2 regions of the Micromonospora sp. D93 genome follow, and region 1 is predicted to be linked to the other one. Evidence: riboswitches for the same ligand, from Rfam matches in the RefSeq annotation. Region 1 holds a riboswitch; the other holds the start of a gene.
What was found. A riboswitch is a leader RNA that binds a small molecule or an ion and turns the genes downstream of it on or off. The one in region 1 is predicted to bind cobalamin.
Positions count from the first base shown of each region.

Region 2: another riboswitch for cobalamin. It lies ahead of KBX71_RS12610 (ribonucleoside-diphosphate reductase subunit alpha); the one in region 1 lies ahead of KBX71_RS03270 (acyl-CoA thioesterase).

Region 1 is NZ_JAGPXW010000002.1:241,674-246,089, reverse strand. Features, by position in the region: gene KBX71_RS03275 (copper resistance protein CopC) at 1-810, opposite strand, end outside; cobalamin riboswitch at 941-1,155, shown strand; gene KBX71_RS03270 (acyl-CoA thioesterase) at 1,351-1,797, shown strand; gene KBX71_RS03265 (zinc-dependent alcohol dehydrogenase family protein) at 1,906-2,898, shown strand; gene KBX71_RS03260 (short chain dehydrogenase) at 3,142-3,747, opposite strand; gene KBX71_RS03255 (nuclear transport factor 2 family protein) at 3,904-4,347, opposite strand.
Region 2 is NZ_JAGPXW010000008.1:152,610-157,025, forward strand. Features, by position in the region: gene KBX71_RS12600 (FadR/GntR family transcriptional regulator) at 1-63, opposite strand, end outside; gene KBX71_RS12605 (enolase C-terminal domain-like protein) at 71-1,468, opposite strand; cobalamin riboswitch at 1,749-1,966, shown strand; gene KBX71_RS12610 (ribonucleoside-diphosphate reductase subunit alpha) at 2,158-4,416, shown strand, end outside.

The DNA.
Region 1 (4,416 bases):
CGTGACACGGGCGCCACCGCCGCGTCGGCCGGAGGTCGCCGCCGAGGTACGGCCCCGGCCGGTGGGTGTGCCGGCGGATCGGCGACGCCAGACGACGAACCCGGCCACCGCCCCGACCGCCGCGACCGCCGCCGCCCAGCCGGCCCAGGCCAGCGCCCCGGGACCGCTCTCCTCGGTCGACCCGGTCGACGGGGCCGCCGCAGCCGGCGGGCTCGACGGATCGTCAGCTGTGGTCGGCACCGCAGAGGCCTGCCCGGACGTGTTGTGCTGCTCGCTGGCGGCCACCAGCGCCGGGTCCGGTTGGGTCGACGGCGGGCTCCACCCCTTCGGCGCCGCCGTCACCCGCCCGTCGTAGCGGAAGGTCAGGGTGCCCCGCACGGTGTCGCCGTCCGAGGCGACCGACAGGTAGCTCACCGAATACTGGCCCTTGGCGGGCAGGTGGGAGACGGACACCACCGCGGGGAACCCCGTCGTGTACTCCCGTGGCTCGAACTGCCCGTTGACCAGGAAGTACTCCCGTACCGGCTTCTCCAGCGGCTTCGGCTCCCCCTGCGACCAGCCGTTGTCGACACGGATGCCGCCCGGGGCGGTGATCGTGAAGAACGCGTTGGCGGCGGCCTTCTCGGTGAAGAACAGCTGCACCGACGTCAACGGCTCGCGCACGGTGGCGCCGCTCGCCGGTGTGGACATGGCGAGCGTCCCGTGCGCTGCGGCGGGTTGGGCGGACGCGAGGAGGGCGACCGCCGAGGCGAGGAGGAACGCGAGGAGGCCCGAGACCACCCGCCCGCAAGTCTGGGGGAGACGACGCATCTGGATATCCTCACCCTCGCGAGACTTTTTTCAATAGGTGGCGATCTTCTTCCTCAGACGACAAAAGTTGACGATGAGGCCATCCGCCGCCGCGGCAGGACGCCCCGGGTGGACAGATCCCCTGGCCAGCTATGCTGCCGACGGCGCTGGTTCGCCCCGTCGTGACCGGCTGGGCGTCGTAAGAGGGAACCCGGTGGAAATCCGGGGCTGCCCCGCAGCGGTGAGTGGGAACGACCGCCGTCATCAGCACTGGGCCAGTGGCCTGGGAAGCGACGGCCAGTAGGGGACCGGCTCGACCGGTCAGGCCCGCGAGTCCGAAGACCTGCCGGCGCCGCGTACACAACCGTGTGCGCTGCCGTCGGCCTCGCGGGTGGGCTGAGCGGGTGACGGGCCGTGAGTGTGGTGCGCGGCCAGTCCTCGTCAGCGTGTGTCCGCGACCCGGCGGTGTGGTTTCCCGAGGGACGGACTACCGCTGTGCACGACACCACCACGATCGCCGGCCGAGCGCCGTCGGCGTCGCACCTGACCCTTTCGCAGATCATGGACCAGCACCACACCAACCTGATGGGTACGGTGCACGGCGGCCGGATCCTCAACCTCATCGACTCCGTCGCCGGTGTGGTCGCCGCCCGGCACTCCGACGGGCCGGCGGTGACCGCCGCCATCGACGAGACGGCGTTTCTCCGCGCGGTGCGGGTCGGCGACGTCGTTCACGTCGACGCCCGGATCACCTGGGCCGGCCGCAGCTCGATGGAGGTGGCGGTCAAGGTGACAGCCGACCGGTGGGACCGGGCGGTGCCGCCCACCGACGTGGCCACCGCCCACCTGGTCATGGTCGCCATCGACGACGACGGCCAGCCTCGTATCGTGCCGCCGCTGTTACCGGAGACCGACGGGGACCGACGCCGGTACCGGGAGGCGGAGATCCGCCGGGAGCACCGGCTGGCGCTGCGGCGCGCGCTGCTCGACGGCGCCGACGACGGCTGACCCCTGCGCGGTCCGCCCGCTGCGGCGCTGGCGCGGTCCGAGGAACCCGCCCCGCCGCCTATCCGGTCGGATAGCGTCCACGTGAAACCTCGATCACGGAGAGTGTGGATGGTTATGCGCGCTGCGGTGCTGCGGGAGTTCGACGCTCCGCTGACGGTCGAGGAGATCGATCACCCCACCCCGAAGCGCGGGCAGGTGCTGGTGCGGATCGTCGCCAGCGGCGTCAACCCGCTCGACACGAAGATCCAGGCAGGGAAGGCCGCGCACGCGCGTGTCGCGCTTCCCGCGGTGCTCGGCCTGGACCTTGCCGGCGTCATCGCGGCGGTCGGCACGGAGGTGACGAGCTTCGAGCCGGGAGACGAGGTGTACGGGCTCTGCGGGGGCGTCGGCGACCTCCAGGGTTCGCTGGCCGAGTACGCCGCCGTGGACGCCCGGTTGCTGGCCCACAAGCCGAAGAGCCTCTCGATGCGGGAGGCCGCCGCGTTGCCACTGGCGGCGGTCACCTCCTGGGAGGGGCTGGTCGACCGTGCCGGAGTCCACGCCGGGCAGAAGGTGCTGGTGCACGGCGGTGCCGGCGGGGTTGGCTACGTGGGTGTGCAGCTTGCCCAGGCGCGCGGCGCCGAGGCGTACGCCACGGGCGGGCCGGCGAGCATGCGGGTGATCGAGAGCCTGGGCGCCGTGCCGATCGACTACACAGCGAGCAAAATCGAGGAGTACGTCGAGAGGTACACCGGCGGCGAGGGGTTCGACATCGTCGTGGACAACGTCGGTGGCGCGACGCTCGACGCGTCGTTCGCGGCGGTACGCACCTATCACGGGCACGTCGTCAGCGCACTGGGTTGGGGGTCGCACTCGCTCGCCCCGCTGTCGTTCCGAGGCGCGACCTACTCCGGGGTGTTCACCCTGTTGCCGATGCTCACCGGACGGGGCCGCGAACACCACGGCGACATCCTGCGCGAGATCGCGACGCTGGCCGATGCCGGTGCGCTGCGCCCGCGACTGGATCCACGCGCGTTCACGCTCGACACGGTCATGGACGCCCACCGGCTGGTCGCCGACGGCACCGCCGAGGGTAAGGTCATCGTGGACGTCGCCGGTTGAGCGGAGCCGTTCGTTCACGCCGAAGAGCTCAACCCTCCGGCCCTCCGACTGGCTGGTGCTGGCTGTCGAACGGCCGGGGTGACCGAGGGCACCCGCCTCGGACCTGTTCGCCGAGCGGCTGTTCGAGGATTTTGACCAACCGGGCGGGAGATTCGCGATGGCCTCGCCGGAGTGCTGGGGCATTGCCGTCGGCGGTCTTGGTCACCGCTGTGCCGATAGGCTCGGCAGAGGTGAGTGGCGCGGTCATCCGTAGGCTCGGATGATGCGGCCCGTTTCGTCGCCTTCGACGCATTGCAGGTAGTGGTTGACGAGTTGATCCATCGGCACCGGACGCATGCCGGAGAAGTGCTCGGCGTAGGCGTCAGCGGAGTCGCCTATCATCGTGGGGCTGACGACATTGATCCGCATACCCCGCGGTAGCTCGATCGCGGCCGATAGGGCAAAGCTGTGCAAGGCCCCGCTGATGACGCCGCCGCCAGTGACGTGCGGCCATGCTTGGTCAGCGAAGATACCGGAAGTCAGAGTAAAGGAGGCTCGGTCAGTGCAGTAGTTCTGGCCGGTGAGAACCAGATCGACTTGCCCGAAGAACTTGGCTCGCATGTTCTCGAGCAGCGCGTCTGATGTCAGTGTCGTGAACTCGTCGAGGGCACCGTGCGCTGCGATGCTGACGACGTTGTCGACTGCCCCGACCTCGCGGTACATGGCCTCGATAGTGGCGTGCGCGGTGAGGTCGACGTGCACGTTGCCCGAGGTGCGTCCAGCCACGACGACGTCGTGACCGTGGGATCGCAGTGCGGGCACCAATCGTCGTCCGATGGTGCCGGCGCCGCCGACGACGATGATCCTCATCGTGGTCGGCCTCTGGGTCCGGGTTACTGGTGCGGACGAGTCGTTCGAGGCTCGTGCCAGCAAGGTGAGTGCATCGGCGTCGGGGGTGCCGACGGGCGATCCGCTCGACATCTCGAGTCGACTGAGCAGAGTCACGCTGCGGTGCCGGCATTGCCACTATGGCTGACCGGCCCGGGCCAGCCGGTTGGGAAGTGGGGCGAGCGCATAGTTGTTCCACACGTAGCTGTCCATCTGGTGCTGGTCGGCGGAGAGGTTGACCACCCGGTCGATCCTGCCTTCGGCGGTGAAGTGCCACACCAGCGCCCACAGGGTGTCGACCTTGCCGACACCCTCGGTGGTCCAGCCGCGATGGATGTCGACCACGTACTCCTGGTTGGCTTCCAGGAACAACGGTTCGGCCTGGAATCCGGCCTTGCCCAACTCGGTGAAGAAGGCCGCGACTTCCTCCACGCCCCGCTTGGTGCCGGACAGCGCGTGGTGGCCGGGGATGGTCCACTCGACATCATCGGTCAGCACGGCCCGCATGGCCGGAATGTCGTAGGTCGCGTAGGCGGCAAAGAATTTGTTGATGGCGTCGATCTTCGCGGTCTTGTCGCTCATGGGTCCCGCTCTCGCGTCATTGGTCCTGCTTGTGTGATCAATCCTGGATCCCCCCGGCCGTGACCGTCC
Region 2 (4,416 bases), on a different contig from region 1:
CCTGAACTGCCCTTCGAGGATCATCCGCTTGATGCCGTTGACCACTTCGTCAGTGCGAGACATGACTCCCCTAGCGGCCGGCGGGGGTGGCCTTCCCACCCGCGATCACGTACGCCGCCTCCGGAGATGACACGGTAGTCGGGTCTGTCGCTGCCCAGTAGCCGCCGTCCGGAAAGCGGTAGAGCGCGACCGACTCCTGGCGCATCCGGGTGGAGTAGCCGGGCTGGCTGGGCAGGACGTAACCGCTGCCTGAGCCGGTGTCCTGGATGATGCACGGATCGGTGAAGTGCTCGTGCAGGTGATCGACGAACTCGGTGACACGGTTGGTGAGATCCCCCGAGATCGCGACGTAGTCGAGCACCGACACGTGTTGGACCATCTCGCACAGGCCGACACCACCGGCGTGTGGGCACACCGGTACGTCGAACTTCGCGGCGAGCAGCAGCACGGCGACGATCTCGTTGATGCTGGCCAACCGGCCGGTGTCCAGCTGGCAGAAGTCGATGGCCTCGGCTTGGAACAGCTGCTTGAACATCACCCGGTTGTGGCAGTGCTCGCCGGTGGCGACGCCGATCGGAGCGACGGCACGGCGGACGGCCGCGTGGCCCAGGATGTCGTCGGGGCTGGTCGGCTCCTCGATCCACAGTGGCTTGAACTGGGCGAGGGCCGTGACCCACTCGATGGCCTGACCGACGTCCCACACCTGGTTGGCGTCGATCATCAGGTTGCGGTCCGGTCCGAGGATCTCCCGCGCGATCGCGCATCGGCGGATGTCGTCATCGAGGTTGGCGCCCACCTTGAGCTTGACGTAGCCGTAGCCGGTGTCGACCGCCTCCTGGCACAGTCGGCGCAGCTTGTCGTCGCCGTAGCCGAGCCAGCCCGCCGAGGTGGTGTAGGCGGGGTAGCCGGTCCGGTCGAGTTCGGCGAGGCGGGCGGCCTTAGTGGCCTCCTTGGCCCGCAGGATGGCCAGTGCCTCGTCCCGGGTCAGCGCGTCGGACAGGTAGCGCAGGTCCGCGATGTCGACGAGCTGCTCGGGGGACATGTCGACGAGCAGCCGCCACAGCGGCTTGTCGGCGACCCGGGCGACCAGGTCCCACGACGCGTTCAACACGGCGGCGAGGGACAGGTGGACGACACCCTTCTCCGGGCCGAGCCACCGCAGCTGTGAGTCGGAGGTCAGCAGGCGGTAGACCGCGCCCATGTCCGCTGCCATCGTCGCCACGTCCAGGCCCACGAGGAGCTGTGCCTGGTGGACCGCCGCCGCCGCGACGATGTCGTTTCCTCGACCGATGGTGAAGGTCAGGCCGTGCCCCGCGAGTGGCGCACCCACTCCGTCGACGCCGTCGGTGTGCAGGACGACGTAGGCCGCCGAGTAGTCGCCGTCCTTGTTCATCGCGTCTGACCCGTCAGCGGTCAGGGAGGTGGGGAAGCGGACGTCTTCGACGGTGACGGCGGTGATCTGCGGCATGCGCTCCTCGCCCAGCTAGGCTAAAGATCAGATGATCACTGGGAGTATACGGAGGGCGGCTCCGGCACGTCAACGATATCGATCGCCGCAGGCCCGCATACGTATGATGTTTGCTGCCCCGATAGATCAAACCTATGTCGCTTGTCGACACACGCGCGGAAGCCCGTCCCAGATGCTCGGCGTGCGTGGGTTGGCCACAGTGGTGACGGTGATCACCGAGCCGGTCCCCGACACGCCCGAGACCGACATGTGGGGTGTGACAACGACTGCGTCCCTATATATGGTGTCGAACGCAGCTGGTTCGGCCGCTCATCCGGTGCGGTCGAGGCAACAGGGAACCCGGTGGAAATCCGGGACTGTCCCGCAGCGGTGAGTGGGAACGACAGCCGTCATCAGCACTGGGCCACCAATCGGCCTGGGAAGCGACGGCCAGTAGGAGACCGGCGAGTCCGGTCGTGCCCGCGAGTCCGAAGACCTGCCAGCGCGCCGCGTACCCGCACCCGGGTGGGCGGCGGTCCGAGGCCGCGTGGGACGGCTGACGCCACCTGACCCACGCCGGGCTGGCGTGGCGTCCGTCGGTGTCTGTCTCCTCGCGTCCGGGCCACCAGGTCTCGAACTCCGAGGAGCGAGTGGTGACAGTCACCGAGGTAGTCCCGGTCAGCGGCGACGCGACAGTGCGGCGGACGCCGATGCAGGTCCGCAAGCGCGACGGCGCCACCGAACCCGTGGACGTGAACAAGATCGTCCGGGCGGTCGAGCGGTGGGCCGACGACCTGACCGACGTCGACCCGATGCGGGTTGCCACCCGCACCATCAGCGGTCTCTACGACGGCGCGACCACTGCCGAACTGGACCGGCTGTCCATCCAGACCGCGGCCGAGATGATCGGCGAGGAGCCGCAGTACTCGCGCCTCGCCGCGCGGCTGCTGGCCGGCTACGTCGACAAGGAGGTGCGTCGGCAGGGCATCACCTCGTTCAGCGCGGCGATCCGGGTCGGTCACGCCGAGGGCCTGATCGGTGACGACACCGCCACGTTCGTCGCCGCGCACGCCACGACGCTCGACCACGCCATCGACCTGGACGGCGACCGCCGGTTCGAGTACTTCGGCCTGCGCACGGTGTACGACCGCTACCTGCTGCGCCACCCCACCAGCCGACTGGTGCTGGAGACCCCGCAGTACTGGCTGCTGCGGGTGGCCTGCGGCCTGTCCCGGACGGCGGACGAGGCGGTCGGCTTCTACCGACTGATGTCCAGCCTGGCCTACCTGCCCAGCTCACCGACCCTGTTCAACTCCGGGACCCGGCACACCCAGATGTCCTCCTGCTACCTGGTCGACTCCCCGCTCGACGAGTTGGACTCGATCTACCAGCGGTACGCCCAGGTCGCCAACCTGTCCAAGTTCGCCGGTGGCATCGGCATCGCGTACTCCCGGGTCCGTTCCCGGGGTGCGCTGATCCGAGGCACGAACGGACAGTCCAACGGGATCGTGCCGTGGCTGCGCACGCTGGACGCGAGCGTCGCCGCGGTCAACCAGGGCGGCCGGCGCAAGGGCGCGGCCTGCGTCTACCTGGAGCCGTGGCACCCGGACATCGAGGAGTTCCTGCAACTGCGGGACAACACCGGCGAGGACGCCCGGCGTGCCCACAACCTCAACCTGGCCAACTGGATCCCCGACGAGTTCATGCGCCGGGTCGAGGCCGACGAGCTGTGGTCGCTGTTCGACCCGCACGAGGTGCCCGAGCTGCCCGACCTGTGGGGGGAGCGGTTCGACACCGCGTACCGGGAGGCCGAGGCGCAGGGCCGCTACGTGCGGCAGGTCCCGGCCAGGGAGCTGTACGGGAAGATGATGCGCACCCTCGCCCAGACCGGCAACGGGTGGATGACCTTCAAGGACGCCGCCAACCGACTCTGCAACCAGACCGCCGAGCCGGGCAACGTGGTGCACCTGTCCAACCTGTGCACCGAGATCGTCGAGGTGTCCAGTGACGCCGAGACCGCCGTGTGCAACCTGGGCTCGGTGAACCTCGCCGCCCACCTCGCCGACGGCGGCATCGACTGGGAGCGGCTGCGCGCCACGGTACGGACCGCGGTGACCTTCCTCGACCGGGTCATCGACATCAACTACTACCCGACCGCGCAGGCGGCGGCGAGCAACCCCCGCTGGCGGCCGGTCGGGCTCGGGCTGATGGGCCTGCAGGACGTGTTCTTCGCGCTGCGGCTGCCGTTCGACTCGCCGGCCGCGCGGGAGCTGTCCACCCGGATCAGCGAGGAGCTGTACCTGACCGCACTGGAGACGTCCGCCGACCTGGCGCGCGACTTCGGAGCGCACCCGGCGTACCCGCAGACCCGGGCCGCGCGGGGTCAGCTGCAGCCCGACCTGTGGGGTGTCGAGGGCACGCAGGCCGCGCGGTGGGGCGCGCTGCGGAAGCAGGTCGAGGCGTACGGGCTGCGCAACTCGCTGCTGGTGGCGGTCGCGCCGACCGCGACCATCGCCTCGATCGCCGGGTGCTACGAGTGCATCGAGCCGCAGGTGTCCAACCTGTTCAAGCGCGAAACCCTGTCGGGGGAGTTCCTCCAGGTCAACACCGCTCTGGTACGCGAGCTGAAGGCCCGCGGTCTGTGGACCGAGCGGATCCGTTCGGCGATCAAGCGGGCGGAGGGGTCGGTGCAGGACATCGCCGAGCTGCCGGCCGGCGTACGGGAGTTGTTCCGCACCGCGTGGGAGCTGCCGCAGCGGGCGCTGATCGACCTGGCCGCCGCCCGCGCCCCGTTCATCGACCAGTCCCAGTCGTTGAACCTGTTCCTGGCCGCACCGACCATCGGCAAGCTCTCCTCGATGTACCTCTACGCCTGGAAGGCCGGGCTGAAGACCACCTACTACCTGCGTTCGCGCCCCGCGACGCGGATCCAGCAGGCCACCGTCAGCGCCGTGGCACCCGTCGCCGTC